Regions from separate parts of the Streptomyces sp. NPDC049887 genome, predicted to be linked through region 1. Evidence: riboswitches for the same ligand, from Rfam matches in the RefSeq annotation. Region 1 holds a riboswitch; the other holds the start of a gene.
What was found. A riboswitch is a leader RNA that binds a small molecule or an ion and turns the genes downstream of it on or off. The one in region 1 is predicted to bind cyclic di-AMP.
Positions count from the first base shown of each region.

Region 2: another riboswitch for cyclic di-AMP. It lies ahead of AB0J10_RS25365 (NlpC/P60 family protein); the one in region 1 lies ahead of AB0J10_RS00465 (transglycosylase family protein).

Region 1 is NZ_JBFAMM010000001.1:107,021-112,536, reverse strand. It holds gene AB0J10_RS00475 (cytochrome P450) at 1-989, shown strand, start outside; gene AB0J10_RS00470 (transglycosylase family protein) at 1,142-2,086, shown strand; cyclic di-AMP (ydaO/yuaA leader) riboswitch at 2,343-2,508, shown strand; gene AB0J10_RS00465 (transglycosylase family protein) at 2,512-3,174, shown strand; gene eno (phosphopyruvate hydratase) at 3,490-4,770, shown strand; gene AB0J10_RS00455 (septum formation initiator family protein) at 4,886-5,350, shown strand; gene AB0J10_RS00450 (DUF501 domain-containing protein) at 5,388-5,516, shown strand, end outside.
Region 2 is NZ_JBFAMM010000023.1:86,169-91,684, reverse strand. It holds gene pcrA (DNA helicase PcrA) at 1-2,256, opposite strand, end outside; cyclic di-AMP (ydaO/yuaA leader) riboswitch at 2,467-2,636, shown strand; gene AB0J10_RS25365 (NlpC/P60 family protein) at 2,635-3,801, shown strand; gene AB0J10_RS25360 (hypothetical protein) at 3,915-4,268, opposite strand; gene AB0J10_RS25355 (NlpC/P60 family protein) at 4,519-5,516, shown strand, end outside.

The DNA of each region.
Region 1 (5,516 bases):
GCAAGGCGGAGCTGATGACGCATCTGCTGAACATCGACCCGCCCGACCACACCCGGCTGCGGCGGCTCGTGTCGAAGGCGTTCACCCCTCGCCGGGTGGCCGAGTTCGCCCCCCGGGTACAGGAGCTGACGGACCGACTCATCGACGGTTTCGCGCAGCGGGGAAGTGCGGACCTCATCCATGAGTTCGCGTTCCCGCTCCCCATCTACGCCATCTGCGACATGCTCGGCGTACCGCGGGAGGACCAGGACGACTTCCGGGACTGGGCGGGGATGATGATTCGTCACGGCGGGGGACCGCGCGGCGGTGTCGCCCGGTCGGTGAAGAAGATGCGCGGCTATCTCGCCGACCTGATCCACCGCAAGCGGGAAGCCCCCGGCGACGACCTCATCTCGGGACTCATCAAGGCGTCCGACCACGGGGAGCACCTCACCGAGAACGAGGCCGCGGCGATGGCCTTCATCCTGCTCTTCGCCGGGTTCGAGACGACGGTGAACCTCATCGGGAACGGGACGTACGCGCTGCTGCGCAATCCGGGGCAGCGGCGGCGGCTCCAGGACTCGCTGGCCGCCGGCGAGGACGCTCTGCTCGCCACCGGGGTCGAGGAACTGCTGCGCTACGACGGGCCGGTGGAACTCGCCACCTGGCGTTTCGCGACCGAGTCGCTGACGCTCGGCGGACGGGACATCGCCGCCGGCGACCCCGTCCTCGTCGTGCTGGCCGCCGCGGACCGCGACCCCGAGCGGTTCGCGGAGCCCGACACCCTCGATCTCGGCCGCCGGGACAACCAGCACCTCGGCTACGGGCACGGCATCCACTACTGCCTGGGTGCGCCGCTCGCGCGGCTGGAGGGGCAGGTCGCGCTCGCGACCCTCCTCACCCGGCTGCCCGACTTGCGGCTTGCGGTCGATCCGTCGGAATTGCGGTGGCGTGGGGGACTCATCATGCGCGGATTGCGCACTCTGCCCGTTGAATTCACCCGACGCTGAATCTGACGGACAGTCAAGACTGTGACTTTCACGTGATCTCCGCTGCACCGACTTGTGACTGACGTCGGAGTGCGGCTACGTTCACCCCGACTCCGGGGCATCGAGGTCTCAATCCCCAGGAGTTTTCTGTAGTCACACGGAAGGCACACCGCATGCTGTCCGGGAACGGTCGACACCGCCGACCTCGTCAGGCCCCCGCCCTCATCGTCGCGGCAGGGGTGACCGGATCGGCCATCGCCATCCCGCTGCTCGGCGCGGGTACCGCGTCCGCCGCCGACACCGCCACCTGGAACCGCGTCGCGGACTGCGAGAGCGGCGGCGACTGGAGTGCCAACCTCGGCAACGGCTACTACGGCGGCCTCCAGATCTCCCAGGAGACCTGGGAGGCCTACGGCGGCACCGCCTACGCGCCGCGCGCCGACCTCGCCGACCCCTCCCAGCAGATCTCCGTCGCCGAGATGGTGCTCGCGGCCCAGGGCGCTTCCGCCTGGCAGAGCTGCGGAGTGATCACGGGTCTGGGTGGCAGTGGCTCCGAGCCCGCCGGTACCCCGTCGGCCGACCCGCTGGGCGGCCTCGTGAAGGCGCCGTCGTTCGGCGACGGGGCGGATTCCGTGCCCGAGCCGGATGCCGGAGCCTCCTCGCCGGCCGGCTCCCAGTCGGGGACGGGCGACTCCTCGTCCGCGCCGCCCGAGCAGTCCTCCCCGCCGGACGGGGCCCCGGAGCCCGCCGGACCCGTCGAGGGCTCCGCTGGGAGCGCGGAGGCGTCCGGTGAAGCCGGGGCGGATACGGGCATCGGCAAGCACCGGGGCACCCCGGCCACCGAAGGGGACGATGCGGGCAATTCGGATGATGAGCGTGAATCGGGTCGTCACGCATCACGAGGTGACGGATCGGCACGGGACGACGCCGCCACGGGAGATGAGTACGTCGTCCGCACCGGCGACACCCTCTCGTCGATCGCCGACGCGAACCAGGTGCCCGGCGGCTGGCCCGCCCTCTACGAGGCGAACCAGGACGTCGTCGGCTCCGACGCGGACCTCATCCTGCCTGGCCAGAGCCTCGATCTCGACCTGGGTGAGGGCGAGTTGAAGGAGTAGTTCGAGTGCTTATGTCCGGTTCTGTGCGAGTGAGACAAGAGTCTCTTCCGGTCAACTGGCCCCGCTAGACGGTCAACTCCGGTCATCGCGGCTCTCACCTGCGAAAACGGACATGTCACCTCGTCAGTTTTGGGCGATTTCTCCCCGATGTTCGACTTTGAACATCGGGGAGACGTGTGTCTACGGTCTGAACCGCTCGCAACGCGGGCCCCGTCGACCGCACGCCGAATCCTGCCGGCGGCCGCCGGGAACAGTCGTCGCGCAAGCGCCGAAGGCAGGAGCGGGGGACCCAAGGTAAGTGCCGGACAGGCCCGATGAGGGCTGCCCGGCTAGGGGTGGAGCCGTGCGCTCGTCGCACGGCCGGGCACACCACATCGGCCCGAACCCGACAGCTCACCTCGCAGGCGTCGGTGAGGAGAACTTCGATGCTGCTTTCCGGCAAGGGCAAGCACCGTCGCCCGACGGTCTTCCAGCGGTCCACCCGTGTCGCCACGCTCGCCGGTGTCGCCGGCGCCGCCATCGCCGCCCCGCTGATGGCCTCGGGCACCGCGTCCGCCGCGACCGCCTCCGAGTGGGACGCCGTCGCCCAGTGCGAGTCCGGCGGCAACTGGTCCATCAACACCGGCAACGGCTACTACGGCGGGCTGCAGTTCTCGGCCTCCACCTGGGCGGCCTACGGGGGCACCGCGTTCGCCTCCACCGCCGACAAGGCCAGCAAGGCGCAGCAGATCCAGATCGCCGAGAAGGTCCTGGCGGGCCAGGGCAAGGGTGCCTGGCCGAACTGCGGCACCGGACTGTCGAACGCCTCGTACGACGGTGCCGCCCCGGCCGCCCCCAAGGCCGCCGAGCCCAAGGCCCGGCCTTCCGCCCCGAAGCGGGCCGAGGCCCCGACCAGCCGCTCCGAGCGCGCGGCCGCCCCGGTCAAGAAGGGCGACGGCGAGTACACGGTCAAGGCCGGTGACACCCTCAGCAGGATCGCCGAGGCAGAGAAGGTCAAGGGCGGCTGGAAGAAGCTGTTCGAGCTGAACAAGGACATCGTCGCGGACGCGAACGTCATCCACCCCGGCCAGCAGCTCCACCTGAGCTGACGACCGGCCCCGGGGGCCCCTGTGGTCCCCGGGACGGCCGTCGTCCGGTGGGCCCGGCGGACCACTCGACGGCGCACCCCCGTCCCCGGCCCCGGCCCGGTGCACCCCCGTACTCCCCGCAGTCCGGCGGGTACGGGAAGTGCCCCCGGGTCGGGGTCTTTGTCCGTTCCGACCGCTTTTTCGTCCCACGGGGCGGGCATCTGCCGGCCGATGCCTCCCAGGCGGTTAGGCTCTTGCCGCAAGGCCAAAGCGACCCTGCACCGACACGGCTCCGTTTGTGTCACCTCACACGTCACATCCCAGAAGGAGATGCTCGTGCCGTCCATCGACGTCGTCGTAGCCCGGGAAATCCTGGACTCCCGAGGCAACCCCACGGTCGAGGTCGAGGTCGGCCTCGACGACGGCAGCACCGGCCGTGCTGCCGTTCCGTCCGGTGCGTCCACCGGCGCCTTCGAGGCCCTCGAGCTCCGCGACGGCGACCCGAACCGCTACCTGGGCAAGGGTGTCGAGAAGGCCGTCCTCGCCGTCATCGAGCAGATCGGCCCCGAGCTCGTCGGCTATGACGCCACCGAGCAGCGCCTGATCGACCAGGCGATGTTCGACCTCGACGCCACCCCGGACAAGTCCTCCCTCGGCGCCAACGCGATCCTCGGCGTCTCCCTCGCCGTCGCGCACGCCGCCTCCGAGGCGTCCGACCTGCCGCTGTTCCGCTACCTCGGCGGCCCGAACGCGCACCTGCTGCCCGTTCCGATGATGAACATCCTGAACGGCGGCTCGCACGCCGACTCCAACGTGGACATCCAGGAGTTCATGATCGCTCCCATCGGCGCGGAGTCCTTCTCCGAGGCCCTGCGCTGGGGCACCGAGGTGTACCACACCCTGAAGAAGGTCCTGAAGGAGAAGGGACTCTCCACCGGACTCGGCGACGAGGGCGGCTTCGCCCCGAACCTGGGCTCCAACCGCGAGGCCCTCGACCTCATCCTCGAGGCGATCAAGAAGGCCGGCTACACGCCGGGCAAGGACATCGCGCTCGCGCTCGACGTCGCCGCCTCCGAGTTCTACAAGGACGGCGCCTACGAGTTCGAGGGCAAGTCCCGCTCGGCCGCCGAGATGACCGAGTACTACGAGGAGCTCGTCTCCGCCTACCCGCTGGTCTCGATCGAGGACCCGCTGTTCGAGGACGACTGGGACGGCTGGAAGACGATCACCGAGAAGCTCGGCGCCAAGGTCCAGCTGGTCGGCGACGACCTGTTCGTGACCAACCCCGAGCGCCTCGCCCGAGGCATCGACGAGGCCGCCGCCAACGCCCTCCTGGTCAAGGTCAACCAGATCGGCTCGCTGACCGAGACCCTCGACGCCGTCGAGCTGGCCCAGCGCAGCGGCTTCAAGTGCATGATGTCCCACCGCTCCGGCGAGACCGAGGACGTCACCATCGCCGATCTGGCCGTCGCCACCAACTGCGGTCAGATCAAGACCGGTGCCCCGGCCCGTTCCGAGCGCGTCGCCAAGTACAACCAGCTCCTGCGTATCGAGGAGATCCTCGACGACGCCGCGGTGTACGCCGGCCGCAGCGCGTTCCCGCGTTTCAAGGGCTGATTCCGTACGGCCCCCGCCGGACGGCGTGCCCGGCGGGGGCCGTAGGTTGCGTACGTCCCCGCACACGGTCCCGTACCGTGTGCGGGGACGTAGCACGTGAAGGGGAGGCGCACTGATGGCCCGGGACCGGTTCTCCACCGCGACCAGGCTGCGGCTGCTCGGTGAGCAGACCGCCGCCCGCGTCTACCGTTCGCAGTCCCGCCGGCAGGCGCGGCGCTCCCGGCTCACCGGCCGGGCCGCCTTTCTCGCACTCGTCGTATGCTCGATGATCGTCGCGCTCGCCTATCCGATGCGGGCGTACGTGTCGCAGCGGAACGAGATCGCCGAGCAGCAGCGGCTCGCCGCCGCGGCCCGCGCGCGCGTGGAGCGGCTGCGCGACGAGAAGGCCCGCCTCCAGGACGACGCGTACGTCATGCGGCTGGCCCGTGAGCACCTGCACATGGTCCGGCCCGGCGAGACCGGGTACATCGTGGTCGACCCGCGGGCGGCCCGTGAACCCCGTGCCGAGGAGGCCGGTGCCGGCCGTCCCTGGTACTCGAACGTCTGGGACGGCGTCGACCGCGCCGACGCGCGACGCTAGCCAAGACACGCAACCGACGAAGAGACATACACATCCCATGGACACGCCCCCGCCGAGCACCGCGCCCACCCCGCCCACCGCGGAGGACATCGCCGCCTTCAAGGAGCAGCTCGGCCGCCCGCCGCGCGGTCTGCGGGCCATCGCCCACCGCTGCCCCTGCGGCCGT
Region 2 (5,516 bases), on a different contig from region 1:
CGACGAGAGCGCCGAGGCGATGCCGGACGTGGGCCCCGCGGGCGCCGCCACCGGGCCCGTCCGCTTCCACTGCAGGTGAGCGTCCGGGATCTCCTCGAGGAAGCGCGAGGGCGGGTTGTAGGCGGGCTGACCCCAGGCGCTGCGCATCGATGAACGCGTCAGGTAGAGGCGCTCGCGGGCACGGGTGATCCCCACGTACGCCAGACGGCGCTCCTCCTCCAGCTCCTTGGTCTGACCGAGCGCCCGCATGTGCGGGAAGACGCCGTCCTCCATGCCGGTGAGGAACACGACGGGGAACTCCAGGCCCTTCGCCGTGTGCAGGGTCATCAGCGTGATGACGCCGCTGCCCTCCTCGTCCTCGTCGGGGATCTGGTCGGAGTCGGCGACCAGCGCGACCTGCTCCAGGAACTCGGCGAGCGTGCCCGTCCCCTCCTCGGCGCCCCGATCCTGCTCGAACTCCAGGGCCACCGCAGCGAGTTCCTGGAGGTTCTCGATACGGGTCTCGTCCTGGGGGTCGGTGGATGCCTGCAGTTCGGCGAGGTAGCCGGTCCGCTCCAGCACGGCCTCCAGCACGACCGCGGGACCCGCGCCCGAGTCGACGATCGTGCGCAGCTCCTCCATGAGCGTGTTGAAGCGCTTCACGGCGTTGGCGGAGCGCGCGGCCATGCCGTACGCCTCGTCGACGCGGCGCAGCGCCTGCGGGAACGTGATCCTCTCCCGCAGGGCGAGCGCGTCGACCATCGCCTCGGCGCGCTCGCCGATGCCGCGCTTCGGGACGTTCAGGATCCGCCGCAGCGGCACGTTGTCCTCGGGGTTGGCGAGGACCCGGAGGTACGCGAGGACGTCGCGGACCTCCTTGCGTTCGTAGAAGCGCACCCCGCCGACGACCTTGTACGGCAGGCCGACGCGGATGAAGATCTCCTCGAAGACACGGGACTGGGCGTTGGTCCGGTAGAAGACCGCAACGTCCCCGGCCCTGGCCTCGCCCGCGTCCGTCAGCCGGTCGATCTCGTCGGCGACGAACTGGGCCTCGTCGTGCTCGGTGTCCGCGACGTAGCCGGTGATGTGCGCTCCGGCGCCCGCGTTCGTCCACAGGTTCTTGGGACGACGGCTCTCGTTGCGCTCGATCACGGCGTTGGCGGCGGAGAGGATCGTCTGGGACGAGCGGTAGTTCTGCTCGAGCAGGATCGTGGTCGCGTCCGGGTAGTCCTCCTCGAACTGGAGGATGTTGCGGATCGTGGCGCCGCGGAACGCGTAGATCGACTGGTCGGCGTCGCCCACCACGCACAGCTCGGCGGGGCCGAGGTCGTCGTAGCCCGTCCCGACCAGCTCGCGCACGAGCGTGTACTGGGCGTGGTTGGTGTCCTGGTACTCGTCGACCAGGACATGGCGGAACCGGCGCCTGTAGTGCTCGGCGACGTCCGGGAACGCCTGGAGCAGATGGACCGTGGTCATGATGATGTCGTCGAAGTCCAGCGCGTTGGCCTCGCGGAGGCGTGCCTGGTACATCCGGTACGCCTCGGCCAGCGTCTTCTCGAAACCTCCCCCGGAGCCTTCGGCCTGGGCGGTCCCCCCACCAACCCGGTCGGCGAAGGTCTCCTCGTCGATCAGCTCGTTCTTCAGGTTCGAGATCTTGGCACTGAACGACTTCGGCGGGTACCGCTTCGGGTCGAGGTCCAGATCGCGGCAGACCAGTGCCATCAGCCGCTTGGAGTCGGCGGCGTCGTAGATCGAGAAGGACGACGTGAAGCCGAGCCTCTTGCTCTCCCGGCGCAGTATGCGGACGCACGCGCTGTGGAAGGTGGAGACCCACATGGCGCGGGCGCGTGGGCCGACGAGCTGCTCGACGCGCTCCTTCATCTCGCCCGCGGCCTTGTTGGTGAAGGTGATGGCCAGTATCTGGCCGGGGTGGACGTCGCGGGTCGCCAGCAGATGGGCGATCCGGTGGGTCAGCACCCGGGTCTTGCCGGAGCCGGCGCCGGCGACGATGAGCAGCGGCGATCCCGTGTGGACGACGGCGGCGCGCTGCTGCTCGTTCAGCCCGTCGAGCAGGGCCGCCGGGTCGATGACGGGGCGCGGGGCCCCGTTGCGGTAGTGGGCGTCCCCGGACGGGGGCACGTCGAACCTGCCCTCGAAGAGGTCGTGCGGGACCTCGTCCGCGGGCAGGTGCTCGTCGTCCTCCGGTGGCGGGGGGTCCTCCGGGGCCGGGGTGCGCTGGAGGTCCGCCAGGAAACTGTCGTCAAAGAGGCTGCTCATCGCTCTCCGAGTCTAGGCGGCCCCACGGACAGCCCGCCGCCGCCTTCGCGGGAATCACCATCGGACACCTCCAGTCATGACACGGACACATAGCGCCAAGGTCACGAAAATGTATCGGGCATATCGACCACTCTCCTTCACAGCAGCACCACACTTTGGCTAGCGTGCTCGCCCAGGCGGCCCGTACCCCCTTCGACGAACCACGTCGGCCGGGCAGCCGCGCCGAATCCGTGCTCCTCACAGAGGACTTCGGAACCGGGGACCCACTCAGAAAGCACAACCGGGGTGAATCGGGCCTGGTTTCACCTGGTCCGTAGGGCAAACCTTCCGTTCCGTCCGAACCCGACAGCTAACCCGGTAGGCGTTCCACGGAAGGAGATGCCGGCCTTGGCGTCGCACCGCAAGCCGCGCAGCCGCACACGTACGAACACACCTGCCGTCGGGTTCACGACGGCCGCGATAGCGGGGGTCTCGCTCCTCTCGGCCCAGAATGCGACAGCCGACCCGAAGCCCAGCATCGAAGAAGTCCAGAAGAAGGTCGACGACCTCTACCGCCAGGCGGGTTCGTCGACCCAGGAGTACAACAAGGCGAAGGAGTCCGCCGAACAGCAGCGCCGCAAGGTGGACCGGGCCCTCGACGAGGCCGCCGAGCGCACGGAGGCGCTCAACGAGTCCCGGCGCGCCCTCGGCAGCTACGCGGCCGCCCAGTACCGCACCGGCGCCGTCACCCCGACCGCCGCACTGCTCTTCGCCGACAACCCGCAGTCCTACGCCGACCAGACACAACTGATGGACCGGCTGACCGAGCAGCAGCGCGGCGCCATCGCCGACTACGAGACCCAGCGGGCCGAGGCGGCGAAGCAGCGCGCCCAGGCCACCCGGAGCCTGGAGACCCTCACGGACTCACAGGAGTCGCTGCGCGCCAGGAAGCAGGCCGTCCAGAAGAAGCTCGCCGAGGCGCGGGAGCTGCTGTCGCAGCTGACCGCAGAGGAGCGGGCCCGGCTCGCCGAACTCGAGCGCAAGAAGGAGGAGGAGGCCCGCCGGAAGGCCGAGGCGAGGGCCAAGGCGGAAGCCGAGGCCGAGGCCGAACGGCAGCTCCAGGAGCGTGAGCGGCAGGAGCGCGAACAGACGGGCACCGGCGCGGAATCCGGCTCGGGTACGGGGACGACCTCCGGAACGACCGGCGGCACGTACGCGGCCAAGGCCGAGAAGGTGCTGTCCTTCGCGCGCGCCCAGATCGGCAAGCCGTACGTCTGGGGCGCGACGGGCCCGAGCTCGTTCGACTGCTCCGGGCTCACCCAGGCCGCCTGGCGCGCGGCGGGCGTCGACCTCCCCCGGACGACCTGGGACCAGGTGAAGGCCGGACAGAGCGTGGCGACGGCCGATCTGCTCCCGGGCGACCTGGTCTTCTTCTACGACGACATCAGCCACGTCGGGATCTACATCGGCGACGGCAAGATGATCCACGCCCCCAAGCCGGGCGCGAACGTCCGCGAGGAGTCGATCTACTACATGCCGATCCACGGCAGCGTCCGGCCCGCGTAGCGTTCTCGCGGGCCGGTGACCCACGACAACCGCCCCACGGAGTCACGCACTCGCGCCGCGACGCCCTTCGGGACAGGGGGTTGCGGCGCGAGCCGTGCACGGGCCCGGACCACTCAGGTCCACAGGGTCGCGATGAGGACGTTCGCCAGGGTCAGGCCGCCGACCGCCGCGAACACCCCCTTGTCCACGGTCTCCTCGTCCCGCTTGACGTAGACGAGCGCCAGGATCACCACGAGCACGGCGAGCTTGATACCGATCTTGAGGTTGTTCACGGGCTGGCCGTCCGCCTGGTTCAGTCCCACCAGCGCCACACCCGTCACCAGCATGGTCAGCGCGCCGTGCAGCATCCCGGGCGTGAAGCGCGCCGCCCCCGCCCCCATCGCCTTCATCTGCGTGAGGAAACCGCCGAGCAGCGCGGCGATGCCGATGATGTGAAGGGCGACGAAGACATTGATGAGTACGTCCATGGCACCGGAGCCTAGCCGGACGGTCCCAAAGCGAACCCACGCGGTCCTTCTCATGCCAATTCCGTTCATGGCGCCACTTCGCGGTGACCGAGAGCTCTAGCGTCCTCACCCAGGTGGTCGGCTCCACCACCGTCCGCACCCGGACGGCCGCCGGCCGCCCCCGCCGGAAGAGCCGGTGGCGGGCCGCTCCCCCTGTGCGGTCCGCCGCCGGTCCCCGTACCGGCGGGCCCCTACGGAAGGACAGGCCCTCGTGGCAGCGCACCGCAAGCCCAGGCAGCGCACGCTTCCCGGCACCGCCGCACGCCTCTCCGCCACTCTCGCGCTCGCCGGTGCGGCCACCACCACCGCCTTCGAGGGCGCCGCGCAGGCCGAGCCGGTGCCCACCGCGGACGAGGTCCGGGCCGGAGCCGACCGGCTGTACCAGGAAGCGGAGGCCGAGACCGAGAAGTACAACGGGGCGAAGGAGAAGGCCGATACGGCGCTGAGGGAGGCCGGGGAACTCCGCGACGAGGCCGCCCGGCGCACGGAGCGCCTGAACGCCTCCCGCGACGCGCTGGGTTCCTTCGCGAGGGCGCAGTACCGGGCGGGCGGCCTCGATCCCGCCCTGCGGCTCGTCCTCGACTCCGACCCCGCGCGGTACCTCGCGGGCGCCGAGCTGACCGAGCGGGTCGGTGACCGCCGGACCGCGGCCCTCGCCGCGCTGCGGCGGCAGACGAGAGAGCTCGAGCAGGTGCGCGCCGAGGCCGGTGAGCGGCTGGCCGAGTTCGAGGAGCAGCGGGCCCGCGTGGCCCACCACCGCGCGGTGGTGCGGAAGAAGCTGGCCGCGGCCCAGGCCCTGCTGGCGCGACTCACCGCCGAAGAGCGCGCGGCCCACGCCGGGCGGGACGGCACCGCCGCGGGCCGCGCGGACCGCGGCACGGTCCGCACCGGACCCGCCGTCGCCGCGCCCAACCCCCGTGCCGCACAGGCCGTCGCCTACGCGTACGGGGCCCTCGGCAAGCCCTACGTCTGGGGCGCGACGGGGCCGTCCGCCTTCGACTGCTCGGGGCTGACCCAGGCCGCCTGGCGCTCCGCCGGGGTGGCGCTGCCGCGCACCACGTACAGCCAGATCGACGCGGGGCAGCGGGTTCCGAGGTCCCGGCTGGCGCCGGGAGACCTGGTGTTCTTCTACTCCGGCGTCTCGCACGTGGGTCTGTACATCGGTGGTGGCCAAATGATCCACGCCCCTCGTCCGGGAGCGCCGGTACG